DNA from 4 places in the Variovorax durovernensis genome. Region 2 is predicted to be linked to each of the others. Evidence: predicted binding sites of a transcription regulator. Region 2 holds the regulator's gene; each other region holds the start of a gene.

Region 1 (7,232 bases), 5.9 Mb from region 2:
CGCCAACGTCGTCTCCGGCCTGCTCGACCAGCGGCTGTTCAGCGTGCCGGACTATGCGCCGGGCTACGAAGTGCTGAGCGTGCTGGTGACGGGGCTGCTGCTGGCCTTCGGCCTGTCGCTGCTGTCGGCGCCGCGCGCGGTGCTGCTGGTCGCGGCAACCATCGCCGCGCTGGTCGGGCTCAATACCTGGCTCTTCGTCGGCCACGGCCTCGTGCTGCCGCTTGCGTCAGCCCTTGCCATGACGATGCTGGCGTTCGTGCTCAACATGAGCTGGGGCTACTTCGTCGAATCGCGCGCGCGGCGCGGGCTGGTGCGGCTCTTCGGCACCTATGTTCCGCCTCAGCTGGTCGACGAAATGCTGGTCCAGCCTGACCGCTACAGCATGCGCGCCGAAAGCAAGCAGATGACCGTGATGTTCTGCGACATGCGCGGCTTCACCCGCCTGTCGGAGCAGATGACGCCGGCGCAGCTCCAGGCCTTCCTCAACACCGTGTTCAGCCGGCTCACCGACGTGATCAGCGCGCACCGTGGCACCGTCGACAAATACATGGGCGACTGCGTCATGGCCTTCTGGGGCGCGCCCATCGATGCGCCCGACCACGCCGCACTGGCCGTGCACGCAGCGCTCGACATGGCCGATGCCGTGCGCGACATCAACGACGCCAACCGCGCCGGCGGCCGCCCGGAGATCAGCGTGGGCATAGGCATCAACAGCGGCGTCATGAGCGTGGGCGACATGGGCTCGACCGCGCGGCGCAGCTACACCGTCGTCGGCGACGCGGTCAATCTGGCGTCGCGCCTCGAGGGCCTGAGCGGCCACTACGGCGTGGAGATCGTCGCCAGCGGCACCACCCGCGAACTGGCGCCCGGCTACGTCTGGCAGGAACTCGACAGCGTGCGCGTCAAGGGCAAGGCGCAGGCCGTGGCCGTGTTCACGCCCCTGGCCGAGCGCACGCCCGAAGCCGAAAAACAAGCCCAGCAGATGCTTGAGCGCTGGGGCGACGTGCTCGCCGCCTACCGTCGCCAGGACTGGGCCGTGGGCCGGAACTTGCTGGCCCCCCTGCTCGCCGCAGATGCCAAAAAAGTCCTTTACCAGCTCTACGCCCAGCGTTTAGCCTCCATGGCGTTGCGACCCCAGGATCCGAACTGGGACGGCGCAACCCGGTTCGAAACCAAATGACGACGGACACACACAAGGGGTCTTTCACAATGCAGGTTCGTGTGCTGGGTTGCTCAGGCGCCATTGCCAAAGACTGCCGCACCACCTCGTTCCTGGTCGACACCGACCTGCTCGTCGATGCGGGAACCGGCGTCGGCGACCTCACGCTTGACGAAATGGCCGCCATCGACGACGTGGTTCTGACGCACTGCCACCTCGACCACATCGCCGCCTTGCCATTGATGCTCGACGCCGTCGGTAGCCGCCGCTCCAGGCCGCTGCGCGTGCATGCGCTGCGCGCCACCATCGAAGCGCTGCGGACGCACGTGTTCAACAACGTCATCTGGCCCGATTTCGAGAGCATCCCCAGCCTGGAAGCGCCGTTCGTGAGCTTTCACGACATCGAGGTGGGGCAGATGCTGCAGTTGGGCAGCTGTGCGCCCAAGTCGATCGAAGTGCTGCCGGCTGTGCATACCGTGCCGGCCTGCGGCTTTGCCGTGCGGCGGGCTTCCGGCGGGTCGAACTGGGTTTTCAGCGGCGACACCGAGCGCAACGCGCCGTTCTGGGACCGGGTAAACGCGCTGGATGTGGCGATGCTGGTAATAGAGACGGCCTTCAGCAACAGAGAGCAGGCACTGGCCGAGCGCAGCCTGCATTTGTCACCGGTGATGCTGGCGGATGAACTGGCGCGGATCGCCCCGGGGAAGCATTTTCCGATCTACATCACGCATACCAAGCCGGCGGAGACCGATGAGATCATGAGCCAGATCGAGGCGCTGGCGGAGCATCAGGTGGCGGGGGTGGCGCTGCGGGATATCAGGTGGTTGAAGGCGGATGGGGTGTTGACCTTTTGAGGTATCGGCGGCGCGTGCCGGCATGACATATTTGTCATTTCAGATGCATCTAGACACAAAATGTGTCGCACAGTGTTACACGTTGGTAAACAAAGGTGACGCGTTCGGTCGGCAGGAGGCTGGTTCGGTGGGTGGCACAGATGCTGCGGAAGTTCTCCCGCTCCGGGCAGGTTCCCGGGCGTAACAACCAACCAACCTGGAGTTAGTTCAATGAACCGTCGTACTCTCGCCCGCCGTGCACAGGCCGGCTTTACCCTTATCGAATTGATGATCGTTGTGGCGATCATTGGTATTCTGGCTGCTGTGGCTCTGCCGGCCTATCAGGATTACACCATCCGCGCTCGTGTCACCGAAGGTCTGAGTCTCGCGAACGCGGCAAAAGTCGCGGTCACTGAAACCACGCAAACCAACGGCGGCGTTCTCCCGGCGACCCAAGCTGCTACTGGCTACGTCAGCCCAGCAGCAACTGCGAACGTAACGAGCGTCGCAGTCGCAGATGCGACTGGCACGATCACCATTACATACACCGCAGTGGCTGGCAACGGCACCATCACTTTTGTCCCAACCGTGCAAGCTGGTGGCGAAATCACGTGGTCCTGCACTGGCGGCACTTTGGTTGCGAAGTATCGCCCGGCGAACTGCAGGGCCTAAGCCGATCGGCTTTACAGATACCGGCCGCCTTCGGGCGGCTTTTTTAATATTCGAAAGGTGTCAGGAAGCACTCTGATTTGAGTGTGTGTCGCCTTGATCGAATTTCTGATCTCCGGTGCAAAAAACGGGGTCAGATTCCAATTGAGGCGCGGCCATTCAGCGCAATACGCAACGATTGAATCGTGATGTCGGCCGCTTCGATGCGCCGCCCCAACTCCTCATTGACCAACCACACCAGGGCGCTGAATTCGGTACGCGTCGGATAGACCTCTTCCGTGTCGTTCACGTGGTGCGGAGCGATGAGTTTTTCGAGACACGTGTAGGCGCGTCGCACAACCTGCAGGTTGTCGATGTCGTCGCTTGCCTGTAGTGCGAGCGATTCGGCACCGGCAGTTTCAGAAGACTCAGGAAGTGAAAGAACGTGCGCAGGCGCGCGTGCGGATATAGCCAAGAACGACTTACAAGTGATTGCAGTTTTCAAAAACTGCCGTCCCGAGACCAATCTGGGAGGCAGCTCGACGGGTTGGTCTACCGGGCAACCACTTGCGTGAAACCGGCCGGGCTCGCGCTCGCCCGTCGAGCAGCCAAAACTGGAGGCACGAGCGATAAAGCCGCAGACCCTGCGGGGCGCGGCTTGCATCGCAGTGAGTGCACGGGATACCAATCCCGATCACGCCGTCTGTCGGCATAACCGCCGGGGTATAGCCATCCAGATGCTTTGTCGACCGCGAGAGGGCTTTGGCTGTTTCAGTCCAGAGCCGCGCGAAAGAGTTCGATTGTGTTCGAGGCGCTTGCAGCTGGTCGGCCTCCTGTGCTTCGCCACTGTATGGTCATCACAAAGATTGCTCGCCGAGCAGCCGACAGCGGCTCGATGGCTTTCGAGCCGACCTCAGGCGAGCCCAACTTGCTGGCTTCCCCGAGCGCTTCTCTGAAATCCGCTCCCGGCGTTCATAACTTCCGGAATTTCTGACAAGCGGTCATTTCCGAATGGCCGAGCGGTCCTTCGCTTTGGTAACAGTTGCGTTCACAAACATTACCATCGGAAACCTTCCTCCACTGATCTGATGCCAATGGGCCACGGGTGCGGCGATCAATGAAAAAATTAGCTTTGTCACCGCGAGCGCAGCACGGCTTCACTCTGATCGAGATGATGATCGTCGTCGCCTTGGTGGCCATCCTGGCGGCGCTGGCAGTGCCATCGTTCACAACGATGATCGCCAATCAGCGGGTGAGCTCCGCCGCGCAGGAGCTGCAAACCCTGCTCCAGCTTGCTCGTGCGGAAGGTGTCTACAAGCGCGCGCAAAGCACGGTCACCGCCTCGGCGCAGACGTGGCAAGCCAAGATCGGAACACAGGTGCTGCGCGAGGCCACGCTGGCGGATACGGTCACTGTCGAGCCCGGCTCCTCGGGCGGCGTGATTTTCGAGGTGACGGGCCAGGCCAAGCCTGCCTCCGGCGGCGGTACCTCGTACACGGTGTCCTTTTCAGGGACCAATGCATCACGCGTGCAGTGCCTCACCGTGACCGGCGCGGGCCTCGTGCGGCTGAAAAGCGCGGCAACCACGCAAGCCTGCTCATGAGGTCCGGCATTTCCGTCGCGGCTTTTCTTCCATGACTATCCCTCGCTCCACATCATCGTCCCGACAAGCGGGCATGAGCCTCATCGAGGTTCTCATGGCCGTTCTGCTCGTGAGCATCGGGTTGCTCGGTGCTGCAGGCATGCAGGTGCGTGCCATCCAGTACACATCCGATACCGAGCGGCGCCAGATGGCGTCGATGGTGGCCTCCGAATTGATGGAAACGATGCGCGGCGACACGCTCACCGTGCTGCAGGCCGCTGGCGTGCCCAAGACCGATCTCGGTGGCTACGCGAAAGCGAAGGGAACCGCGCTGGCGACCGTTACCGATAGCGACTGCAAGCCGCTGGCCGCGGCGCCCGCGAAGCGGCTGGGCTGCTGGGGCGCGCGCGCCAAGCAACTCATGCCCGACCTTGTCGATGACGTTCTCACCAATAACTTCGCCGTCGGCCTGGATGCGACGAGCGGGGTGATCTCGATCACGGTGGCCTGGCCGGTCAGCAAGGGCCAGTGCCTGGATGGATCCGACAATGACTATTGCTCCTACATATTGCGCTCGAGGCTCTGAACCCGTGTCGCGCGCTTGCTCCCCAACATGCGGCGGTATTGGTCGCCGCTTTCCGCTGGCAGCCGAACGGGGAATTTCGCTTGTGGAACTCATGGTGGCGATGGCCGTCGGCCTCATCGTTGTGCTGATTGCCGGCACGATTTATGTGAATGGCTTGCGCAACTTCAGCTTCCGCGCCGGCCAGAGCGAGAACCTCGGCAACAGCCGTTACGCGTTGGGAACGCTGGATAGCGAATTCACGAAAGCTGGTTACCGCCGGGACCCGACGCAGGCGATGGACGAAGCCTTTCCTGCCGACGCCGCCAAGCATCCCAACGATTGCCAATTCAGCGTGGGACAGGCCATCTATGCGGTAGACGCCACCACTTTGTGCATCCGCTACCAGGCGCGGGACAACAACGAGAAAGACTGCGCTGGTTCGGCTGCCGGCATCGCTGGCCTGAAGGCCTACGAAGCGCCGTCCGCCCCGGCACTGGGCGCGGGCATGTTCGTCGAAAAGTATCTGCTCGTGGACGGCAAGCTCGTATGTCGTGCAGGGAAACCCGTCGTGGACACGCAGGTGGCCGACGGGGTGCGTGGTGTGTTTTTCGAGTTCGGCGTTGGCAAGGGCACCGACTCGTTCGAGGAGCGACGCGTCGAAGAGTTCAAGACCAGCACGCCCGTGGCCGACGACGCCATCAGGTCCTTGCGTTACGCCATCCTGCTGGCGAGCTCGGCGGAAAAGATCACCGGAGGCATTGAATCCTCCGTATGCAGTCGCTGGGAAAGCGTCGGCGGTGCCAGCGCCGTTTGTGACACCAGCAAAGGTCAGCTTTACCAACTGGCGAGCGGCTCCCTCACGCTGAGAAACCTGATGCCATGAGCGCACGCCATATTTCGATTTCGTCCCTACGGTTGCGCCAGCGCGGCGCGGCGCTGTTCGTCGCCATGGTCATGATGCTGCTGGTGCTGGTACTGGCGGTGGTCGGCATGCGCACCGTCACCCTCGAATCGCGCATCGCCGGCAACATGCTCGAAAGCCAGAAGCAGCAGGAGACGGCGGACGGCGCGCTGCGCGAAGGCGAGCGCGTGATCCAGGCATACGGCATCGCGCTGTCCAAGTGCGTCGATGGCTCGACCAGCCCTGTCGATGCCGCCAAGAAGCCTTGCTACATCTCCGACGCACGCGCGGACGGGGTCCTGACTACCTCGTTCGGCGTCAAGGCCCAGGCCGGCGGCTTCGAAAATCCATACGGCTTCTGGTATCCGCGCTACATCTCCACCGTCTGCCCCAAGGGTTCGAGCGCCACTTCGGCGCTCGAAGCCGCAAGCACCGGCTGCACCGAGTTCTACGAACTCAACGCCCAGGCCACCGCCACGAATTCCGTCAAAGACTGCGGTCCGGATGCGTTCTGCCTGCGCTCCACGGTCAATCTGTTCATCAAATAGTCGAGGAGGGCTGCGATGGCTCGCTCCACACGTTCAAACCGCTCACCTTTTCGTCTCTTTCACACGGTCGGCTTGCTCGCGGCAGCGGCGGCCCTGCTGCTCGGCCAACATCTTGCGACCGCGCAAGACAGTGGAGACACTGCCCTGGCACAGACACCGCTGTTCGTGAGCGAGAGCAATCCGCCGCTGAACATGCTGGTGATGGGGCGCGACCACAAGCTCTACTACGAGGCCTACAACGACGCCTCCGACCTGAACGGAGACGGCGTGATCGACGTGGGCTACAAGCCCGACCAGATCGACTACTACGGCTACTTCAACAACAACGCCTGCTATGAGTACGCCAACGACAAGTTCTCGCCTGTCGCGGCCGCCACGGGTGCCAAGAAGAAGATCTGCGGCGGAACCCGCTGGAGCGGCGACTTCCTGAACTATCTCGCCACGTCGCGCATGGATGCCATACGCCGGGTGCTCTATGGCGGAACGCGGGTGACCGACACCACCAGCAGCACTGTCCTGCAGGCGGCCTACATGCCTCGCGACGCGCATGCCTGGGGCAAGGCCTACGATCCCGTGCGCGACGGCACCGTCTACAACATCAGCGACTATGCGCCGCTGACGCAGCCAGCGAGCGGTACCCGCCATCTCTTCGCAGTGACCACATTGGGCGAAAGCGGCGACAACGCGATCCCTCGGCTGCGAGTCCTCAATGACTCGAAGTTCCAGATCTGGGACTGGGTGTCCAAGGAAGGGACTGCCGGGCAGGACGTTTGTCTGGGCGGGGGGCAATGCGCGGCGGATGGCGGCACGACATTCGACATGCTGCCCAGCACCGTTTTCCGGAACCTGACCATCAAGACGTGGAAGAAGACGAACAACAGCACTGCGACGCCCACGAGTGCGTCGCAGATGATCACCTTCTTCACGTCGAACGGCATCAGCACCAACCTGTGCGGCACGAGCGCGATCAGCGTGATCGACACAACCGGCGGCAAT
Region 2 (7,232 bases):
GCCGTGGCTGGCGGCCCTGCCGGCCTGCCTACCTGACGATGGTCTTGCGGGGGCGGCTCGCGGCCAGCGGTTCCTCGCTATCGTCTTTCGGGGATTTCAGCCAGTTGCGGGCGGCCATCAGGGCACGCGGAAGGTTCAGCAGGACCAGCATCCAGGCGCCCATCGCCACGGCCATCACCGCACCGAACAACAGTTGTTCGGCCAGCGGCGCATCACTCCAGTAGAAGAAGCTCAGCAAAAACGACAGGATCAATGCCCAAATGACCAGAAGGTAGAGATTTTTCATTTTTGTGCGCCGCGGAAGTCGGCACACAAAATGTAAACGAAAACAAAATTTAAGTACTACTTATAGTTTACTTTTCAGTCGTTGATCAGCGTGACTTTCTGCACGTTATTCACCCATTTCAAAATTTCCCCAGGAGACAGCCCCGATGGACAACACCCTTTCCTTGCTGGGCATCGCCGGCGCGATGGCAGTGGGCGCGATGAGCCCTGGCCCCAGTTTCGTCATGGTGGCGCGCACGGCCGTGGCCTCGCGCGGCGACGGGCTCGCGGCGGCGTTGGGCATGGGTGCGGGCGGACTGGTCTTCGCCATCGCCGCGATGGCCGGCCTGCAGGCAGCGTTCCTGGCGGTGCCGGGGCTCTACCTGGCGATAAAAGGCTTTGGCGGCGCCTACCTCGTCTACCTGGGTTGGCGCATCTGGCGCGGCGCGCGCCAGCCACTGGCTGTTACACCGGAAGTGGGTAACTCCCCCGGCCGGCCGGGGCGCGGCGGCCGCACCTTTCTGCTGGGCCTTGCCACCCAGGTCAGCAACCCGAAGACGGCGGTGGTCTACGCCAGCATCTTCGCCGCCTTCCTGCCGCGCGAGGTGCCGCTGGTACTGGCGCTGGCGGTGCCGGCAGTGATCTTCTGCATCGAGACCGGCTGGTACACCATCGTGGCACTGGCGCTTTCCTCGGCGGCGCCGCGCTCTGCCTACCTGCGCTACAAGGCCTGGATCGACCGCGCGGCCGGCGGCGTGATGGGGCTGCTGGGCGTGCGGCTGGTCTGGTCGGCCATTCGCGGCGGCCACTGACTGAATACCGCGGCGCTTACAGCAGGCTCTCGGGCGTCAGCGGCGCCAGCAGTTCGAGCATCGTGCGGTCCCAGAAGCCCGAATCGGGCTCCTCGTGCAGCACCGTGATCTTGCCGGCGTCGTCGCTGACCCATTCGATGCGGCTGTCGTTGCTGCCTTCGGCAAAGCGCAGCCGGTAGGCGCCCTGCTGCTTGAGCACGTCGAGCAGCTTGAGCATCTGCTGCGCCATCTCGGGGCTGTGGATGATCAGCCCGATCTCGGTGTTCTGCGACTCCGAGCGCGGATCGAAATTCATCGAGCCCACGAACAGCGTGCGCCGGTCGATCACCGCCGACTTGGCATGCAGGCGCCCGACCGTGGTGCCGAAGAGCCCCAGCCGCACGCTGCGCCGGGTGCGCGTGGAACTCAGCTCGTACAGGTCGGCGCCGAGCTTGAGCATGTCGGGCCGGTAGCGGCGGTAGGCGGTATGCACCAGCGGTTCGTCGGTGGCGGCCAGCGAATTGGTGACCACGCTGATCTTCACGCCGCGCCCGCGGATCTCGCGCATCACCTCGAGCCCCGTGGCGCCCGGAATCAGGTAGGGCGAGACGATGGTCACCTCGGCGCGCGCGCGGCGCATCTGCTCGACCACGTTGTAGCGCACGCTGTCGACGTCCAGCAGCGGCACGCCGCCGTACGACGCGGTCTTGCCGATCACCCGGTCGGGCGAGTCGGCATAGGCCTCGGCCAGGGTCCAGATCAAGCCCAGCCTGCCGGCGTTCAGGTCGTCCGCAATCGGGCTGTAGCCGAGCAGGTCGTTGGGCGCGGGTTGCGGCGGCGGCGGGGTGGTGTCGGCGCCGGTAGCGGCATCGAAGCGGCGCTGCAGCTCCTCGCGCGAAAGGCTGCTCGCCACCACCGACTGCACGGGGCGCACGTAGGTGCTGTTCCAGTACTGGTCGAACAGGCTGCCGAGCCGGGGGATCAGCGCGCCGGTCACGAAGGTGTCGAGATCGAGGAAGTTCTCGCCCGCCGTGCGCGTGAAGTACTGGTTGCCGATGTTGCGCCCGCCCGCCACCGCCATCGCGCCGTCGGCGATGAACAGCTTGTTGTGCATGCGGCGGTTCACGCGGCTGAAGTCGAACAGCGACGCCGCGAAGCGCCTGACCAGGCTGCCGCGCCCGGCCGGGAACGGGTTGAAGAGGCGCAGCTCGACATTCGGCGTGGCGGCAAAGCCGAGCAGCAGCTCGTCTTCGCCGGAGGTGTAGAGGTCGTCCATCAGCACCCGCACGCGCACGCCGCGCAAGGCGGCATCGCGCAGGGTGCGCAGCAGGTAGCGGCCGGTCTCGTCGTTCTCGATCTGGTAGTACTGCAAGTCCAGCGTGCGCTGGGCGCGGCGCGCGAGCTCGATGCGGGTGTCGAAGGCAAAGTCGCCGCCGGGCATGAGACGGAAGCCGCTCAGGTCGGGGTCGGGCTGGGCGGCCATCGCGAGCTTGCCGAGCGCGGTGTCGGCCGACACGGCCATGGCCTTGGTGGGCGGGCGCGGTGCCTCGTCGGGCAAGGTGGCGCAGCCGGTGACGAACAGCACGGCCAGAGCGAGCACCAAGGCCAGACCCGCTCGCCATTCATGGCCACGCGGCGAACACCGCGGAACCGGCTCTGCCGGGCCGCTGGTGTTGCCCCCTGCAAGGGGGTTGGCGAAGCGACACGAAGTGCGCATAGCCTGGGGGTGTGCCGAGCTACAGCGCCTTGCGCAGGTTGGCCGGCGCGATGCGCAGGGCCTCGCGGTACTTGGCCACGGTGCGGCGCGCGCACTCGATGCCCTGCTCCTTGAGCATCTCGGAGATCTGGCTGTCCGACAGCGGCTTCTTGATGCTCTCCGAGCTCACGAACTGCTTGATCAGCGCACGCACCGCGGTGCTCGATGCATTGCCGCCGGTCTCGGTGCCCAGCGCCGAACCGAAGAAATACTTCAGCTCGACCGTGCCGAACGGCGTGGCCATGTACTTGGCGGTGGTCACGCGCGAGATGGTGGATTCGTGCAGGCCCAACTCGTCGGCAATTTCGCGCAGCACCAGCGGGCGCATGGCCAGCTCGCCGTGCACGAAGTAGCTCTTCTGGCGCTCGACGATGGCGTTGCTCACGCGCAGGATGGTGTCGAAGCGCTGCTGGATGTTCTTGATGAACCAGCGCGCCTCCTGCAGCCGCTGCGACAGCGCCTGGCTGCCCTCGCCCTTGTGCGACTTGAGCGCGCCGGCGTAGATGTCGTGCACGCGCAGGCGCGGCATGACCTCGGGATTCAGCATGACGCGGAACTTGACGTTGGTGCCGCGGCCGGTCTTGGTGACGATCACGTCGGGAATGACGATGTTGCGCTCGACATCGACAAAACGGCGCCCCGGCTTGGGCTCCAGCCGCGCGATGACCTGCAGCGCCGAGCGCACCAGCTCCTCGCTGCTGCGAGTGAGCGTGGCCAGGCGCTTGAAATCGCGCCGCGCGAGCAGCTCCATCGGCTGCTTGCAGATGGCGATGGCGGTCTTGTAGACCTGTGCCTGTTCTTCGTCTTCGTCGTCCTCGGCGGCCAACGCGCGCAGCTGGATGCTCAGGCATTCGCCGAGGTCGCGCGCGCCCACGCCCACCGGCTCCAGGCTCTGCAGCAGGCCGAGCGCCACCTGGAAGTGATGCACCAGGTCGTCGAACTGGTCGTTGTCGTCGCCGGCCAGGCCCGAGGCCAGCGCCGGCAGGGAGTCTTCGAGATAGCCGTCGTCGTTGAGCGACTCGATCAGGAAGCGCAGCGCGGCGCTGTCGTTCTCGCTCAGGCGCAGGCTCAGTGCCTGGCGGTGCAGGAACGACTGCAGCGACTCCTGGCTGCGCGCAAGCTCGGTGGCATCGGCGCGCTCGTCGTCACCCAGGTTGTTCTGGCGCGCGGGGGCGTCGCTGCCCCACTCGCTGTCGTCGGGCGCCATGTCGACGGTGCCGTCGCCTTCCCAGTCGGGCTCGCGCTCGGCGATCTCGGCGGCGGGGCCGTCGGAATCGGCCGTGGTGGTGGTGCCGGTCTCGGTCGAGGCGGCGGAAGTGCTGGCCGGCGGCGGGGTGAAGTCGCTCTCGCCGTCGCCGCCCTCGCCACTTTCGCCGCCGTCATCGCGCGCGACGGGGGCGTCGGCCGTGTCGAGCCCGAATTCCTCGCGCGCCGCTTCTTCCGCGGTGCGCTCGAGGAAGGGGTTCTCGTCGAGCATCTGCTCCACTTCCTGGCTCAGTTCGAGCGTGGAAAGTTGGAGCAGCCTGATCGACTGCTGCAGCTGTGGCGTCAACGCCAGGTGCTGCGAGACGCGAAGGGACAGCCCTTGCTTCATGAGATTGCTGCTCCCCCCAAGGCTGCGCGCTGCGCGCGGCGGCCCCCGCGAAGGATCCCCACGCGGATGGTGGCCACGCTCGCCTTTGACCCGCGCAACACGATCACATCCGGAAGTGTTCGCCCAGGTACACCCTGCGTACCTCGGCGTTGTCGACGATCTCCGAGGGCGTGCCTTGTGCCAGCACATGCCCGTCGCTGATGATGAACGCGTGATCGCAGATGCCCAGCGTTTCGCGCACGTTGTGGTCGGTGATGAGCACGCCGATGCCGCGCTCCTTCAGGAAGCTGATGATCCGCTGGATTTCGATCACGGCGATCGGGTCGATGCCGGCGAAGGGCTCGTCCAGCAGGATGAAGCGCGGCTGGGTGGCCAGGGCGCGTGCGATCTCGACGCGGCGGCGTTCGCCGCCCGACAGCGCCAGCGCGGGCGAATCGCGCAGATGGTCGACGCGCAGGTCGGCCAGCAGTTCGGACAGGCGCTCTTCCATGTGCTGCTTGGACAGCGGCACGAGCTTGCCGCTCGCGTCGGGCTCATGCTGCAGTTCGAGCACGGCGCGCACGTTTTCCTCGACCGTGAGCTTGCGGAAGATCGAGGCTTCCTGCGGCAGGTAGCTCAGGCCCATGCGCGCGCGGCGGTGGATGGGCATGTGGGCGATGGGCTCGCCGTCGATGGTGATGTCGCCCGCATCGGCGCGCACCAGCCCGACGATCATGTAGAACGAGGTGGTCTTGCCGGCGCCGTTGGGGCCGAGCAGCCCGACGACTTCACCCTTCTGCACGTCGAGCGAGACGTCCTTCACGACCGTGCGGCTGCCATAGCTCTTCTTCAGGCCGCGCGCCACCAGGCGGCTGCCCGGTGCGCCGTTGGCTTCCTGGGTTCCAGCGGTTTCGATCACTTGCGGGTTTCTCCATCGCCACCGAGCGTGGTGGTCGAGCGCAGGCCCGTGCCGGGTGCCGGCGTGGACGCTGCCGGCGCGGCGGGCTTGGCTCCGGCGGGAGCGCCGGGCGCGGGCGCCGTGGCGGCCTTGGGTGTCAGGATGGTCTTGACGCGGCCGCTCGGGGACGACGCGTTGACCGCGGTGTTCGGCGGCACGGTGGAACCGTTGACCGTGTAGGTGTCGTTGCTCTGGTCGTAGACGATCAGGGCGCCGGTGCTCACGTCGTTCGGCGTCGAACCGAGCAGGCGGCGCATTTCTGCGTTGCGGATGAACTTGACGTTGTCGGCGCGGCTGTCGTACTCGATGACTTCGGATTCGCCCTCGATCCACTCGTCAGGTGCGTTGCGCTTCTGCTTGTAGTAGGCCCGCTTGCCGGGCGCCGCCGTGACCACGCCGTACTGGTAGCCCTCGGCGTCCTGGCGGACATCGAGCCGCGCGCCGCGGATGATGATCGTGCCTTTTGTTACCAGCACGTTGCCCGTGAACACGCTGGTCTGCTTGAGGTCGTCGTAGCGCATGGCATCCGACTCGATGTTCATCGGCTTGCTGCGGTCGGCGGTCTCGGCCAGGGCGCCCGAGGCAAGGCCGGCCAGCAGCAACGCGGCGGCAGCCAGGCGGCCGACGCGACGCAGGAAGGGAGTGGTGGAGTAAGAATGCAATGTCATAGAGGCACGAAACTTGCTCGGCATTGTATGCGGCTGATTGCGTCAACCCGCACGCACAGATGAAAAAGCCCGCCGAAGCGGGCCGGTGAGGGGCGCAGCGGCACGAAGTGCGCGGAGCCTGGGCATCAGCCCTTTTTCGCTTCACCCACGAGGTAGTTCACGACCTGCAGCACCTTGGTCATGCTGCCGGCGGTTTCGCCGTCCACGTACCAGCGGCCGGCGACAGCCATGGCCGGCACGCCAGCCACCTTGTAGGCATCGGTCATCTGCGAAGCCCGCTTGGCCTTGCTGGCCACGCCGAACGAGGTGAAGAGTTCCTTGAACTTGGCGCCGTCGAGGCCGTTGGCGGTGGCCCAGGCAATGATGTTGGCGTCGCCGTTCACGTTCTGGCGCTGCGCGTGGATCGCATTGAATACCTTCGGCTGGTATTCGTCGACCTTGCCCATGGCTTCGAGCGTGTAGTACAGGCGCTGCTTGGCTTCGACGTCGTTGCCCACGAAAGGCACCGGGATGCGGCGGAAGGCCACTTCCTTGGGGGCCGACTTGACCCAGGCTTCGAGCGACGGTTCGAAGTCGTTGCAATGGGGGCAGTTGTACGAGAAGAACTCGACCACTTCGACCTTGCCGGCCGGCGCGTCGACGGGCACGCGCTTGTCGAGCACCAGGTACTCGGTGCCTGCCTTGGGCGCACGCGCCTGGGCATGGGCCGGGTTGGCGGCCAGGGACAGCAGCCCGAGCGAAGTGGCGGCCAGCGAAAAGTCACGACGTTTCATTGAAAGGATTCTCCAGTTGGTACGGCAGACTGAGCCGGCACGCGGCGGGGAGTTCCCCCGCCCGCGGCGCGCCCAAGGCGATGAATGGTGGCGGCAAATACCGCGCGGCGAAGCTTAAGGGCTATTCGTGGCAATCGATTGCCGCGGCTTCAGCGTTGCACCCGCACGAGTGCCGAGTCGAGGCCGCCGCCGTCCAGGCGCTCCTTGAGCCGGTCGGCGTCTTCCTTCTTGTTGAAGGGGCCGGCGCGTACGCGGTAGACGGTGCGGCCCGCCTGCTCGCGCTCGGTGACCTTGGCCTCGACGCCCATCAGCGACAGCTTGGCGCGCTGCGCCTCGGCGTCGTCGGTGGTGCGGAAGGCGCCGGCCTGCACGAAGTACATGAACGGGTCGGCGCCCGAGCTGCTGCTGGCGGCGCTGCTGTTGCCGCTGGGCGCGGCCGACGCGGTGGT
Region 3 (7,232 bases), 310 kb from region 2:
ATGGACTGGATGGCCTTCTACAATCACCGCAGGCTGCATTCATCGCTGGACTACCTCAGCCCGATGCAGTACGAGCAGCGCTGGTACGAGGCACAGCGTAAAAAGGCCGCGTGAATCGTGGGTTAAGAGCTACACGAAACAGGGGCAAGGTCAGTTGCCGTTCGCAGTAGGGCTGTCGCGCAGCACGAGTCGAATCATCAAGCAGAACCTCTACGTGAGCCTGGGCTGTTGAGTTCCATGGAATCCTGACCCGCGATTTCCATCGAATATTGACCCACCCTCTTTGCGAGCCAGCCGGCTCACGGTGTGGATAAGTTCTTGGCTTTCTCCTTTTTAGGTTGGACTGCTTGAACGGGTTGAGCCGAGCTGTGCTTGAAGCGGAAGCTGTCGTTTCCGGTCTCCAGAATATGGCAGTGATGCGTGAGCCGGTCCAGCAACGCCGTCGTCATCTTCGCGTCGCCGAAGACGCTGGCCCACTCGCTGAAGCTCAAGTTGGTTGTGATCACCACGCTCGTGCGTTCGTAGAGTTTGGACAGCAGATGGAACAACAGCGCGCCACCTGATGCGCTGAACGGCAGGTAGCCCAGTTCATCGAGCACCACCATGTCCGCGTACATCAGTCGGTGCGCGATGTGGCCGGGATTGCCACTGGCCTTCTCTTGCTCGAGTGCGTTGACCAGTTCTACCGTCGAGAAGAAGCGCACCCGGCGGTGTTGGTGCTCGATGGCCTGCACGCCCAGCGCCGTGGCGATGTGGGTCTTGCCGGTGCCCGGACCGCCCACGAGCACCACGTTCTGCGCATCGTCCATGAACTCGCATCGGTGTAGCTGACGCACCAGCGCCTCGTTGACCTCGCTGTTGGCGAAGTCGAAGCCAGCGAGATCGCGATAGGCTGGGAAGCGAGCGAGCTTCAACTGGTAGGCCACCGAGCGTACCTCCCGCTCGGCTGTCTCTGCCTTTAGCAACTGCGAGAGCATCGGTTGGGCCGCCTCGAAGGCCGGCGATCCCTGCTCGGCCAGCTCCGCGACGGCCTGGGCCATGCCGTGCATCTTGAGTTCGCGCAGCATGATCACGATGGCGCCGCTGGCAGGGTCATGTCGCATGGCGCACCTCCTGGCTACTCGACTTGGAGTTCAGCGGCCCGCGCAGGCCGCCAGCAGCGCTGGCACGCCCCCGGAGCGTGTCGTAGCGCAGCACATCGGCCTTCGGCTCGTTCATCAGGCGCAGTGCCTGCGGTGCCGTGACAGGCGCCGGCGCAATGGGCTTGGCATCGAGCAGTCGGTGCAGCACATTCAGCACATGAGTCTTGCTGGCCACGCCGGCTTCCAGCGCCAGTTCGACCGCGGTCAGCACTGCCTGCTCGTCGTGGTGCAGCACCAGCGCCAGGATCTCCACCATCTCGCGGTCTCCGCCTGGCTGCTTCAGCAGCGCGGCCTGCAGCCGCCGGAAGCCCTGCGGCAGCTCGCTGAAGGGCGCTCCGTTCCTGAGCGCTCCTGGCTTGCGTTGCAGCACTGCCAGGTAGTGCCTCCAGTCGTAGACGGTCTGACCTGCGGTGTCGTGGCGACGGTCAATGATGCGCGTGTGCTCGCACACGATCTGGCCCTCGGCCGCCACGACGAGGCGTTCGGCGTACACGCGCAGGCTCACTGGCCGGTTCGCGTAGGAGGCCGGAACGCTGTAACGGTTGCGCTCGAAGTGCACCAGGCAGGTGGGCGAGACGCGCTTGGTGTGTTCCACGAAACCATCGAAGGGTCTGGGGATCTGCAACAGTAGTGGCCGTTCCTGCGCCCAGACATCGGCTACGGTCCCTGGCAGCTTGCCGTGGACGATCTCGCCCCACAGCGCCTTGCAGCGGTCCTCCAGCCAGTCGTTGAGCAGCGCCAGCGTGGCGAACGCCGGCACAGGTTGCCACAACCGGTGGCGCGCATCACGCACGTTCTTCTCGACCTGGCCCTTCTCCCAGCCCGAGGCCGGGTTGCAGAACTCGGCCTCGAACAGGTAGTGACTGACCATGGCGCTGAAGCGCGCGTTGATGTCGCGCTCCTTGCCGCGGCGTACCTTGTCCACGGCGGTCTTCATGTTGTCGTAGATGCCGCGCCGAGGCACGCCCCCGAGTACCTCGAAGGCCCGGTTGTGCGCATCGAACAGCATCTCGTGGGTCTGCAACAGGTAGGCGCGCACGATGAACGCACGGCTGTGGCTGAGCTTGAAGTGCGCCACCTGCAGCTTGGTGCGTTCACCAGCGATGACGGCCCAGTCCTCGCTCCAGTCGAACTGGAATGCCTCGCCGGGACCGAAGGCCAGAGGCACGAAGGTGCCGCGCCCGGTCGTCTGCTGGACCTCGTGGAGATGCGCATGCCACGCTCGTGCAAAGGCCGCCACGCGGTTGTAGGAGCCCTGGTAGCCCAGCGCCACCAGATCGGCGTGCATCTGCTTGAGCGTGCGCCGCTGCTTGCGTGACTTAGACGCCTCGCTCTTGAGCCAGCCGCCGAGCTTCTCGGCGAACGCGTCGAGCTTGCTCGGGCTGATGCGCTTCGCGTAGCTGGGCGCCGCCTCGCCCTCGCGAAGGTACTTGCGGATGGTGTTGCGAGACAAGCCCGTGCGCCGGGCTATCTCTCGGATGGACAGTTGCTCTCGCAGTGCCCAACGCCTGATGACACTCAGTGTCGCCACGTCAATCACTCCTGTGCTCCTGCTGCTAAAAGCAGCAGGTTAGGGTTATCACGTGGGTCAGATTTAGATGGAAATCACCGGGCCAAGTGGGTCACTTCTGGATGGAAATCAACAACCAAGTCCACGGCGCCAGCGCCGCCGGTCCTGGCCCTGGTGTCTAGGAACCGCGGCCCCGTGCAAACCAACTCGAAGTCGCTTCCACCCGCCGAAACATGCCAGCGAGTAGTACCAGGTTCCTTGATGGGGCGGAAGTTCGCGTCCTGCTTCGCGAAGTCAGCCAGGAGCGGCAGCAAGACGGCCGCGTGCAGCCCGCGCCAGCGCTCCAATCGAAAGTTATCCACAGCCTTCCGCGTCATGTGCCCCTCCCCGGACCCCTCCTGCTACTCATCTCTAACGAGACTGTCAGAGAACACATTCTGTTCTAACAGAGTGAACGCTCTCTAACGAAGCGCCCGGAGTCCTTGGGCAGGTCCGCGGGGGCCAGATTCACCACTATCTTCTTGTTGTTGGGGTATTCGAGCCCCGCGTTCTGGATGGCCGAGCGCACCCGTTCGCGGGCTTCCTTGACCTCGGTTTCCGCCAGGCCGACCAGCGTGAAGCTGGGCAGGCCGTTGGCCAGATGCACCTCGACCGTGACACTGGCCGCTTCCAGCCCCAGCAAGGCTCGGCCCTGCACCAAAGACAAACTCATTTCTCTCCCTGTCCCCAAGATGGTGCGTCCATCTTTGGTGTGTCCGCGGTGGTGCGAACCTGTTGAAAGCCGCAACCGCTCGAAACAAGCGTTGTAACGATTTCGCTCACAACGCGACGCCAGCGAGTCGCATGGGGCACAGGTATTTGTGCAGTTTGGCACGCTCCCTGCTTTGAGCCTCTCAGGTCCAACAACACACTTCACACGCGAGGAGTTTCCCGATGACGCACCGTACCGCCGCCAAGGCGATGATCGTTCTGGCCGCTGCATTGACCGCTTCGGGCGCAGCCCTGGCTCAGGCAACGACCGACGCAGCAGCAGCGCCCGCGCCCGCCCCGGATTTCACGGGCAACATCTCGCTGACCTCGAACTACAAGTTCCGCGGCCAGGACCAGGACATGATCGGCAAGAACGACTATGCCAAGACCAAGGGCTTCAAGCCCGCGATCCAGGGCGGCTTCGACTACGCCTTCGGCAGCAGCGGCTTCTACGTGGGCAACTGGAACTCCAGCGTCAACTGGCAGAAGGGCAACAGCATCGAGAGCGACCTCTACGGCGGTTACAAGTTCAAGGCCGGTCCGCTCGACATGGACGTGGGCGCGCTCACCTATATCTACCCGGGCAACTCGGCGGGCAACACCACCGAGCTGTACGTTGCCGGCACGTACGCCAACGAAACCTTCGGCTCGTTCACCGCCAAGTACTCGCACACCGTGTCGAAGGACTACTTCGGCTACGCCGGCAACAAGGCCGGCTCGGGCCTGAAGGGCACCAACACCGGCTACCTGAACCTGTCGTACAGCAAGGAAATCGTGCCCAAGGTCACGCTGAAGGCAGCCGTGGGCTACACCAACATGTCCAGCGACATCCGCAGCCTGGGCTACAAGAGCTACGTGGACTACAACGTGGGCGCGAGCTACGACTTCGGCAACGGCCTGTCGCTGACCGGCTCGGTGCAGGGCGCCAACAAGCAGAGCTCGTACCTCGCGGTGTCCAACCCCGGCGTCGACCTCGGCTTCGGCCCCATCGGCCAGACCACCTACTCGCCGAACAAGGCGCGCTTCATCCTCACGCTGACGAAGACGCTGTAAGCAGCAGAACAACGAGGTGCGGCCCAAGCTGCCGCATCGTTTCATTTCCATCCAAAGGAGAAAACTCATGAAGCTGGTCACAGCCATCATCAAACCGTTCAAGCTCGACGAGGTGCGCGAAGCACTGTCGGCCATCGGCGTGCAGGGGATCACCGTCACCGAGGTGAAGGGCTTCGGACGCCAGAAGGGCCACACCGAGCTCTATCGCGGCGCGGAGTACGTGGTCGACTTCCTGCCCAAGGTCAAGATCGAAGCGGCCGTCTCCGACGACCTCGTCGATCGCGTGATCGAAGCCGTCGAAGGCGCCGCCCGCACCGGCAAGATCGGTGACGGCAAGATTTTTGTCTACAACCTCGAGCAGGTCGTTCGCATCCGCACCGGCGAAACGGGCCGCGAAGCCCTCTGATCGAGTCCAGGCCCGAAAGAACAACGATTATGAAAAAACTGCTTGTCTCTCTTGCGCTCGGCTTGAGCGTGCTCGCCGCCGGTACCTCCGGCTTCGCACAGACCCCGGCAACGCCCGCTGCCGAGGCACCGGCCGCAACGGCTCCCGCAGCGGCAGCGCCCGCTGCGGCTCCGGCGGCCGATGCAGCTGCGGCACCGGCCGCTGCTGCGCCTGCAGCCGCACCCGCCGCTGCACCGGCTCCGAAGATCGACTCCGGCGACACCGCCTGGATGCTGACTTCGACCCTCCTCGTGATCCTGATGACCATCCCCGGCCTCGCGCTGTTCTACGGCGGCCTGGGCCGTTCGAAGAACATGCTGTCGGTGCTGATGCAGGTCTTCGTGATCTTCTCGCTCATCAGCATCCTGTGGGCCATCTACGGCTACAGCCTGGCCTTCTCGGGTGACGGAAACTTCTTCGGCACCTTCGACAAGATCTTCATGAAGGGCATCACGCAGGAAACCTTCGGTGCGCTTACCACCATTCCTGAATACGTGTTCGTCGCCTTCCAGGGCACCTTCGCGGCCATCACCGTGGCGCTGATCGTCGGCGCCTTCGCGGAACGTGCCAAGTTCTCGGCCGTGCTGCTGTTCTCGGTGCTGTGGTTCACCTTCAGCTACGTGCCGATCGCCCACATCGTGTGGGGCGGCGGCCTGCTGGGCAAGGACGGCGCGCTGGACTTCGCCGGCGGCACCGTGGTGCACATCAACGCCGGTGTGGCCGGTCTCGTGGGTGCCTACATGGTCGGCAAGCGCGTCGGCTACGGCAAGGAAGCGTTCACGCCTCACTCGCTCACGCTCACCATGGTCGGCGCTTCGCTGCTGTGGGTCGGCTGGTTCGGCTTCAACGCCGGCTCGGCTGGTGCCGCCAACGCCCTGGCCGGCCTGGCCTTCATCAACACGGTGCTCGCCACCGCTGCCGCCGCGCTGTCGTGGATCCTGGGCGAGAGCCTGCACAAGGGCAAGGCCTCGATGCTGGGCGCTGCGTCCGGTGCCGTTGCCGGCCTCGTGGCTGTGACGCCCGCCGCCGGTTTCGTCGGCCCGATGGGTTCGATCGTGCTGGGCCTGCTGGCCGGCCTGGTCTGCCTGTGGGGCGTGGGCGGCCTGAAGCGCATGTTGGGTGCGGACGACGCGTTCGACGTGTTCGGCGTGCACGGCGTGGGCGGTATCCTGGGTGCCATCCTGACCGGCGTGTTCGCTGCCAAGGGCCTCGGCGGCACCGGCGGCGCGACGCCCGATACCTTCTCGATGGGCGCGCAAGTCTGGATCCAGATCAAGAGCGTGGCGCTCACGGTCGTGTGGTCCGGCGTGGTGGCCTTCATCGCCTACAAGATCGCCGACCTGACCCTCGGCCTGCGTGTGTCGGAAGAAGAAGAGCGCGAAGGCCTCGACATCTCCTCGCACGGCGAGACCGCATACAACAGGTAAACCCCCAATGCCCCCTTGCAGGGGGCAGCACCTGCGGCCCGGCGGAGCCGGTTCCGCGGTGCTCCTGAATTGAAGAACGAGTTTTTCAAGCGAGGTCTCCTTTGGATGTTCAGCCCGCAAGCGCTCCGGCGCCGGCGGGCTTTTTTTTGCCCGTCGGCGCAATGGGCGGGAGCACAATCGGCCCACCATGTGGACCTCCATCGAAGACAGCCTCTGCGAGCTCGGCGAATCGCCGTTCTGGCACCCCCAGGAACGATCGCTCTACTGGCTCGACATTCCCGGCCGCACCGTGCTGCGAACGCGCGGCGACATCGGCACGACGGGTGCCACGGTCGAGCGCTGGGCGCTGCCCACGGAGCCCGGCTGCATGGCACCGGCGCGGCGCGGCGGCCTCGTCATTGCGCTGCGCGACGGCATCTACCGCGCGCGCGAATGGGGCGGCGAGCTGGTCGCGATGGCGCGCGTGGAGCACGACGTGCGCACCATGCGCTTCAACGACGGCAAGTGCGACGCGCTGGGCCGCTTCTGGGGCGGCTCGCTCAACGAGGCCAAGGACCGGCCCAACGCCGCGCTGTACTGCCTCGACGCGCGCAGCGACACGGGCATCTCGCCCACCATCACGCAGATGGCGAACCAGGCCACCACCGCCAACGGCCTCGCCTTCTCGCCCGACGCCCGCACCCTCTACTGGGCCGACACCGCGGCGCACGTGGTGCACGCATGGGACTGGGACGCCGAGGCCAATTCGCTCTCGCACGCCCGCGTGTTCCAGCAGTTCGACGCCAAGCCCGAAGGCTGGACGCCCGCGTCGCCGCTGCACTATGACGGCCGCCCCGACGGCGCCACCATCGATGCGCAGGGCCACTACTGGGTGGCCATGTTCGAAGGCGCGCAGCTGCTGCGCT
Region 4 (7,232 bases), 1.9 Mb from region 2:
CTTGGGCGCGATCTGGTCGTACTTCTGGTTGTACCAGGGCAGCAGCTCGCTGATGGAGAGCACGCCCTGCCAGCCGTACTTGGCGACTTCGGCGGATTGAGGCAGCAGCGAGGTCTGGTAATTGACGTCGAGCATGCGCGCCGTGTTCTCGGCGCGCTCGGTGTAGCGGGACATCCAGTAGAGATGGTCGGCGGTACGTGACAGCATCTTCGTCGTGCTCCTACAGCGATTGGCTTTGCGACTGCGCGGGCGCCGCCTTGGGCTTGGGCGCGCGGTCGGCTTCGAGAATCCAGGTGTCCTTGGTGCCGCCGCCCTGCGACGAGTTGACCACCAGCGAGCCTTCTTTCAGCGCCACGCGCGTGAGGCCGCCGGGCACCATCTGCACCTCGCTGCCCGACAGCACGAAGGGCCGCAGGTCGATGTGGCGCGGCGCGATGCCGGCGTCCACGAAGGTGGGCGAGGTCGACAGGCTCAGCGTGGGCTGGGCGATGTAGCCGTCGGGCTTGGCGAGCACGGCCTTCTTGAAGTCCTCGATCTCGGCCTGCGTGGCGGCCGGGCCGATCAGCATGCCGTAGCCGCCGGCGCCGTGCACCTCCTTGACGACCAGGTCCTTCATGTTGTCGAGCGTGTATTGCAGCTCGTCCTTGTTGCGGCACATGTAGGTGGGCACGTTCTTCAGGATCGGCTTCTCGCCGAGGTAGAACTCCACCATCTTCGGCACGTAGGGGTAGATCGACTTGTCGTCGGCCACGCCCGTACCCACCGCATTGCAGATGACGACGTTGCCTTCGCGGTAGGCGCGCATCAGGCCCGCGCAGCCCAGCGTGGACGTGGGGCGGAACACCTCGGGGTCGAGGAAGTCGTCGTCCACGCGGCGGTAGATGACGTCCACGCGCTTCGGTCCGCGCGTGGTGCGCATGTAGACGAAGTTGTCCTTGACGAACAGGTCCTGCCCCTCGACCAGTTCCACGCCCATCTGCTGCGCGAGGAAGGCGTGCTCGAAGTAGGCGCTGTTGTACATGCCGGGCGTGAGCACCACCACCGTGGGCTCGGCAGTGGCCGGCGGCGCGCTGGCACGAAGCGTTTCGAGCAGCAGGTCGGGGTAGTGCGCGACCGGCGCGATGCGGTTCTGGTTGAACAGCTCCGGGAACAGCCGCATCATCATCTTGCGGTTCTCGAGCATGTAGCTCACGCCGCTGGGCACGCGCAGGTTGTCTTCGAGCACGTAGTACTCGCCGTTGCCGTCGGCATCGGGGGCGCGCACGATGTCGATGCCCGAGATGTTCGAGTAGACGTTGTGCGGCACGTTGACGCCCATCATCTCGGGGCGGAACTGCGCGTTGTTCAGGATCTGCTCGGCCGGGATGATGCCGGCCTTGATGATCTCCTGGTCGTGATAGACGTCATGCAGGAAGCGGTTGAGCGCCGTGACGCGCTGCACCAGTCCCTTTTCCATGCTGTCCCACTCGTTGGCCGGGATGATTCGCGGCAGCAGGTCGAACGGGATGAGCCGCTCGGTGCCGGAACCGTCTTCGTCCTTCGCGCCGTAGACGGCAAAGGTAATACCGACCCGGCGGAAAATCATTTCCGCCTCTTCGCGCCGCGAACGCATCACCTCACCGGGTTGCTTCGCGAGCCATTGGTCGTAGCGCTTGTAATGCTGTCGGATCGCAGCCCCCGCATAGGGCAACTGCTCATACATCTCGTCGAATTTGTGCATGGAACGACCAATCTCCTTGAGCCGTAGCTTAGCAAGTTCGAGGCCAGTAGAACCCCTTATGCGGCGGCCGGAGACGGGTCGAAGCTCTTTTTTCCTGGCTACCGCACCGTGCTTTCGGCCGGCGGCTGCTGCTTCTTGCGCGGCGAAAGGAATTCCTTGATGCGCTCCCCGCTCTCGTCGCTGTAGAGGCTGGCGACGGAAGATTCGCGCTCGGCGTCGAGCTGTTCCCGCCGGCTGCGGCCCCGGGCCGAATACACGAGCTGCTTGATGCGCGCCTGCACCTCGAACGGCCCGCGGGAAAGCTCCTGCGCCCATTCGAGCGCCGTGGAGCAGGCACTGCCGTGCGGCACCACCTTGTTGACCACGCCCCAGTCGTGCAGCCGCTTCGCGCTGCACGGCTTGCCGTCGAGCAGCAATTCCAGGGCGGCCTGCGGCGGCAGGGAACGCACCAGCGAATCGGAGCCGCCGCCGTCGGGCGTGAGTCCCAGGTTGACGTAAGACATGGCGAACCTGGCATCTTCCGCCGCCACGATGAGGTCGCAGGCCAGGCACAGCGAAAAACCGCCCGCCACGGCCGCCCCCTCGACCGCCGCGATGATGGGCTGGGGCGCTTCCTGGATCGCCATGATCCATTCATGAAGCGCCTCCAGGTGGCCGTGCTGCTCGGCCTCGGGCAACTTGCGCTGCCGCGCCAGCCGCCGCAGGTCGCCGCCGCCGCTGAAGTGCTCGCCCTCCCCGCACAGCACGATGGCGCGCACCGTGCGAAAGCCGGAGGTGGCCCGAAGCGCCTTGGCCGCCGCACGGTAGACCGACGGGTTGACCGCGTTGCGCGCGGCCGGGTTGCTGAGGGTCAGCACCAGCACCGGACCCTCGCGGTGCGTCTTGAGCCGCGGGCCGGACGTGGCCGTCGCGCTCGCGCTGGTGATGGTCGGGACGGCGGTCGTCATGGCGCAGGCCGGGAAAACCGGCCCCACCGGAAACTGCTGCGATCGTGCATGGCATCCCCTTTTCGTTGTGTCAGGACCATACAACGCATCGGGCGGCCGTTGGCGCGATCCGACAGAAGAGTGCTTTTTGTCTAATTTGACAATTAATTCACGATTTCGGCGCGCGCGGGCAGGCGATGCCGCCAGTAGTGCGCTTGGCGCTCGCGCTCGCAGGCGACATCGGCGGGCTGCGTGCTGCGCCAGTGGGCGGCGCCGCAGCGGGGGCTATCGACCAGCCGCACTCCGTGTGCCGCGTACCGCGCCGCCACCTCGGGCGCCGGGTGGCCGAAACGGTTGCGATAGCCCGCCTGGACCAATGCAATGCGCGGCTGCACGGCATCGAGGAATGTTTCGCTCGACGAGGTCTTGCTGCCGTGATGGGGCACGAGCAGCACGTCGGCACGCAAATCCGGCGTGCGCGCGATCAGCGCGGACTCCTGCATCCGCTCGACATCGCCCACCAGCAGCGCGGCGGCACGGCCGTTGCCGATGCGCAGCACACAGGACACGGAATTGGGCTTGATGGTGAAGGCCTGGTAGTCGTCCGCCACGGGGTGCAGCACCTCGAAGTCCACACCGTCCCAGCGCCAGCGCTGCCCGGCCTCGCAGCGCTGAGCCGGGTGCGAGGCCTGCAGCGGATGCGCGGCCTCTATCGAACTCCGCAACTCCGCTTGCGGCTGCATCGCGAGCACCGCCTGCGCCCCACCCGTGTGGTCGGTATCGCGATGGCTCAGCAGCAGCATGTCGAGGCGTTCGCCATGAGCGCGCAGCAGCGGCACGAGCACGCGGTGGCCGGCATCGCTTTCGAGGCTGTAGCGCGGGCCGGTGTCGTACAGCAGGCTGTGCGTGGCGGTGCGAACCAGTACCGCGTTGCCCTGCCCGATGTCGGCGGCCAGCAATTCGAACTCTCCCGCGGCGGGACGCGGCGCCTGCCACAGCAGCACCGGCAGCAGGAATGGCAGGCCGAGCGCGCGCAGCGACCACGGCAAGCGCATCGCGAGCAATGCGCCGCCAACCACGCCGCAGGCGGCCATCCACACGGGCGGCGCAGCCATCGACAGCGTGGCGAGCGGCAAGCCGGCGCACCATTGCAGCAGCACCGAAAGCGCATGCACCGCCCACGCAGCCGCGTCCCACAAAGGAGCGATGGCCACGCCCAGCATGGCCAGCGGCGTGACGACCAGCGTGACCCACGGGATCGCGACCGCGTTGGCCAGCAGCCCGACCAGCGACACCTGCTGGAACAGCAGCAGGCTCAGCGGCGCGAGCGCCAGCGTGATGACCCATTGCTCACGAAAGAAACCCAGCAGCCGCGCCGAAGCCCGCGCGCGCGGCTCGCCGGGCACCGACGCATCAGTGGCGAACAGCACGCCCACCGCCACGAAGCTGAGCCAGAAGCCGGCCTGCATCAGCGCCCATGGGTCAAGCGCCACCACCACCGCCGCGGTCAGCAGCCACACATGCGGCCACGGCCAGCGCCGCCCGGTGAGCCGCAGCAGCGCGACCGTCGCGAGCATCCACACCGTGCGCTGCGACGGCACGCCCCAACCGCTGAAAAGCGCGTAGAGCCCGGCCAGCAGCACGCCGCCGACCAGCGCGGCCTGCTGTGCGGGCAGGCCCAGCATCAAACGCGGGCAGCGCCGCCACAGCCAGCCAACGACATGCGCCGCCAGCCAGGCGAACATCGTGACGTGAAGACCGGAGATCGACATGAGGTGCGCCACGCCGGTGGCCCGGAACACATCCCAGTCCGCGCGGTCGATGGCCTGCTGGTCGCCCGTCACCAGCGCCGCGATCACCCCGGCTCGCGCGCGGTCGGGCACCCGCTCGAAAATCGCGTCGCGCACGGCTTCGCGCGCACGCTCGACCGGATGCAGCCAGGTGACGGCGATGCGCTTCGGCGCGGCATCCCGCGCGCCGGTCCGCACATAGCCGCTGGCCTGGATGCCCTGCTCCCACGCCCACAGCTCGCCATCGAAGCCGAAGGGGTTGACGTTGCCATGCGGCGCCTTGAGGCGCACGGCAAGCTGCCATCGCTCGCCGGCATGCAAGGGACCTATCGGGCTGGCGGATGCGGCCTTGCCTCCGGAAGAGCGGCCCCACAGGCCCGTGTTCTCCGCATACCAGCCGAGGGCGATGCGGTCTGGAACCACCAATGGCTCGTCGACAGACGCATCGGCCCAGCGCGCGGATTCCACGTCGAGGCGAAACCGCGTTCCGGCTTCGTTGCGTTGCGGCATCTCCGCGACGACTCCCGTGACCACGAGGTCGCGCCCTTCGAGCGCCGGTGCCAGCGCGCCGTCCGCATGGACCACGGCACGCCAACCCGCCAGCCCCGCCCCGGCCAGGGCTCCGCACAGCAGGGCAAGCACCATGGCCGGCATGCGCCGTTCGATGAAAAAAGGCCGGCGCCATCGCCAGAGACCCGCCACGGCCACCAGCAGCAAAACGGCATAGACCCATGCGGGCCAGAGCGACGGCTGCCTCAACTGCAGGGCCGCGCCCAGCAGCGATCCGCCCAATGCGGCGAAGCCTCGCGACCCGCCCACGGCATTGCCCGACGCGTGAAATCGCGTCATGAAAGAACGTCCGGACACATGATGCAAACCCTCCCCGACTCACGCTCAGTGGCGCGTTAATTGCTAAGCATCTCGGCTAGTATGCGTCTCACCAGAGACATCTTTCCGATGCAATCTGCCAGTACTGCACACAAAAACGCATGTCTATTCACGCCGCTCTCCACCACGTCACCCACTACAAATACGACCGCCTGGTGCAGTTGGGCCCTCAGGTCGTGCGCTTGCGTCCCGCGCCGCATTGCCGCAGCAACGTCATCTCGTATTCGCTGCGGGTCGAACCCGCGGAGCACTTCGTCAACTGGATGCAGGACCCGTTCGCCAACTACCAGGCGCGGCTCGTGTTCCCCGAGAAGACACGCGAGTTCAAGGTCACTGTCGACCTCGTGGTCGAAATGGCGGTCTACAACCCCTTCGACTTCTTCCTGGAGCCTCAGGCGGAGAACTTCCCCTTCAAGTACACGGCCTCGCAGGCCGAGGAACTCGCGCCCTACCTCGTGGCCGACCCGGTCACGCCGCTGCTGGAGGCCTACCTCGACAAGGTCGAGCGCAAGGAACAGCGCACCATCGACTTCCTGGTCGGCATCAACCAGCAGGTGCAGCAAGACGTCAACTACCTGATCCGCATGGAGCCCGGCGTGCAGACGCCGGAAGAAACGCTGGCCAACGGCAGCGGCTCCTGCCGCGACTCGGGCTGGCTGCTGGTGCAGCTGCTGCGCCACTGCGGGCTGGCCGCGCGTTTCGTCTCGGGCTACCTGATCCAGCTCACGCCCGACGTGAAGGCGCTCGACGGCCCGAGCGGCACCACGGTCGACTTCACCGACCTGCACGCCTGGTGCGAGGTGTTCCTGCCGGGCGCCGGATGGATCGGCCTCGACGCCACCTCGGGCCTGCTGGCCGGCGAGGGCCACATTCCGCTGGCCTGCACGCCCACGCCATCGAGCGCGGCGCCCATCGAGGGCGGCGTGGACGAATCGGAGGTCGAGTTCGGCCATGAGATGAAGGTCACGCGCATCTACGAATCGCCGCGCGTCACCAAGCCCTATACCGAAGAGCAATGGGCCGAGGTGCTGACCCTCGGCGACGCGGTCGATGCGCGCCTGAAGGCCGGTGACGTGCGCCTCACCATGGGCGGCGAGCCGACCTACGTGGCCACCAGCGACCGCGACGCGCCCGAGTGGAACACCGACGCCCTCGGCCCCACCAAGCGCGGCTACGCCACCGAGCTCGTGCACAAGCTGCGCGCCGAGTACGGCAAGGGCGGCTTCCTGCATTTCGGCCAGGGCAAGTGGTATCCGGGCGAGCAGCTGCCGCGCTGGGCGCTGTCGATCTTCTGGCGCGCCGACGGCCAGACGCTGTGGCACGACCCCGAGCTGTTCGCCGACGAGCGCTTTCCCACCCACTACACCAGCGAAGACGCACGCCGCTTCACCACCGTGCTGGCGCACAAGCTCGGCCTGACCGAGCGCTACATACAGCCCGGCTACGAAGACATCTACTACTACCTCTGGCGCGAACGCCGCCTGCCGGTGAACGTCGATCCCTTCGACTCGAAGCTCGACGACGAACTCGAACGCGTGCGCCTGCGCCGCGTGTTCACGCAGAAGCTCGACGCGGTGATCGGCTACATGCTGCCCATCGAGCCCGGCAATGCGAACGGCGACGCCCCTGCGCTGGCCGGCCCGGCCTGGAAGACCGGCCCCTGGTTCCTGCGCGACGACCGCCTCTACCTGATTCCCGGCGATTCGCCCATGGGCTACCGCCTGCCGCTCGACTCGCAGCCGTGGGCCAGCAAGGGCGACTACCCCTACCTGATCGAGCGCGACCCGACCGCGCCGCGCGGCGCACTGCCGAGCGCGGCCGATTACCGTGCGCGCTACAGCACAGGCGCAGCCGCTGGTGCCGGGGCCGGTGCCGCCGGCCTCGGTGACGTGCCCTACACCTTCGGCA

The links. Region 2 encodes sigma-54, which starts transcription at its own class of promoters, with help from an activator protein. Its sites were predicted from a motif close to TGGCANGNAANCTGCTTT; they were not measured.
Region 1: ACWV14_RS31205 (pilin) is a predicted target of sigma-54. The motif match lies at 2,146-2,163, and genes of this name have one in related genera.
Region 3: ACWV14_RS01690 (TorF family putative porin) is a predicted target of sigma-54. The motif match lies at 3,521-3,538, and genes of this name have one in related genera.
Region 4: ACWV14_RS12240 (transglutaminase family protein) is a predicted target of sigma-54. The motif match lies at 5,335-5,352, and genes of this name have one in related genera.

What each region holds. Positions count from the first base shown of each region.
Region 1 is NZ_CDRNCW010000001.1:6,567,177-6,574,408, reverse strand. It holds gene ACWV14_RS31215 (CHASE2 domain-containing protein) at 1-1,180, shown strand, start outside; gene ACWV14_RS31210 (3',5'-cyclic-nucleotide phosphodiesterase) at 1,210-2,013, shown strand; gene ACWV14_RS31205 (pilin) at 2,224-2,664, shown strand; gene ACWV14_RS31200 (hypothetical protein) at 2,795-3,304, opposite strand; gene ACWV14_RS31195 (GspH/FimT family pseudopilin) at 3,758-4,243, shown strand; gene pilV (type IV pilus modification protein PilV) at 4,275-4,808, shown strand; gene ACWV14_RS31185 (PilW family protein) at 4,813-5,670, shown strand; gene ACWV14_RS31180 (pilus assembly PilX family protein) at 5,667-6,236, shown strand; gene ACWV14_RS31175 (pilus assembly protein) at 6,252-7,232, shown strand, end outside.
Region 2 is NZ_CDRNCW010000001.1:675,851-683,082, reverse strand. It holds gene ACWV14_RS03135 (hypothetical protein) at 29-286, opposite strand; gene ACWV14_RS03130 (LysE family translocator) at 432-1,076, shown strand; gene ACWV14_RS03125 (phospholipase D family protein) at 1,093-2,655, opposite strand; gene ACWV14_RS03120 (RNA polymerase factor sigma-54) at 2,792-4,405, opposite strand; gene lptB (LPS export ABC transporter ATP-binding protein) at 4,509-5,303, opposite strand; gene lptA (lipopolysaccharide transport periplasmic protein LptA) at 5,300-6,010, opposite strand; gene ACWV14_RS03105 (thiol:disulfide interchange protein DsbA/DsbL) at 6,136-6,783, opposite strand; gene ACWV14_RS03100 (SPOR domain-containing protein) at 6,933-7,232, opposite strand, start outside.
Region 3 is NZ_CDRNCW010000001.1:366,258-373,489, forward strand. It holds one part of gene ACWV14_RS01670 (IS3 family transposase) at 1-114, shown strand, start outside; gene istB (IS21-like element helper ATPase IstB) at 300-1,103, opposite strand; gene istA (IS21 family transposase) at 1,093-2,682, opposite strand; partial or broken gene ACWV14_RS01685 (magnesium chelatase domain-containing protein) at 3,119-3,364, opposite strand; gene ACWV14_RS01690 (TorF family putative porin) at 3,586-4,455, shown strand; gene glnK (P-II family nitrogen regulator) at 4,523-4,861, shown strand; gene ACWV14_RS01700 (ammonium transporter) at 4,891-6,327, shown strand; gene ACWV14_RS01705 (SMP-30/gluconolactonase/LRE family protein) at 6,515-7,232, shown strand, end outside.
Region 4 is NZ_CDRNCW010000001.1:2,549,995-2,557,226, reverse strand. It holds gene ACWV14_RS12260 (alpha-E domain-containing protein) at 1-207, opposite strand, end outside; gene ACWV14_RS12255 (circularly permuted type 2 ATP-grasp protein) at 221-1,720, opposite strand; gene ACWV14_RS12250 (oxepin-CoA hydrolase, alternative type) at 1,819-2,667, opposite strand; gene ACWV14_RS12245 (DNA internalization-related competence protein ComEC/Rec2) at 2,811-5,285, opposite strand; gene ACWV14_RS12240 (transglutaminase family protein) at 5,426-7,232, shown strand, end outside.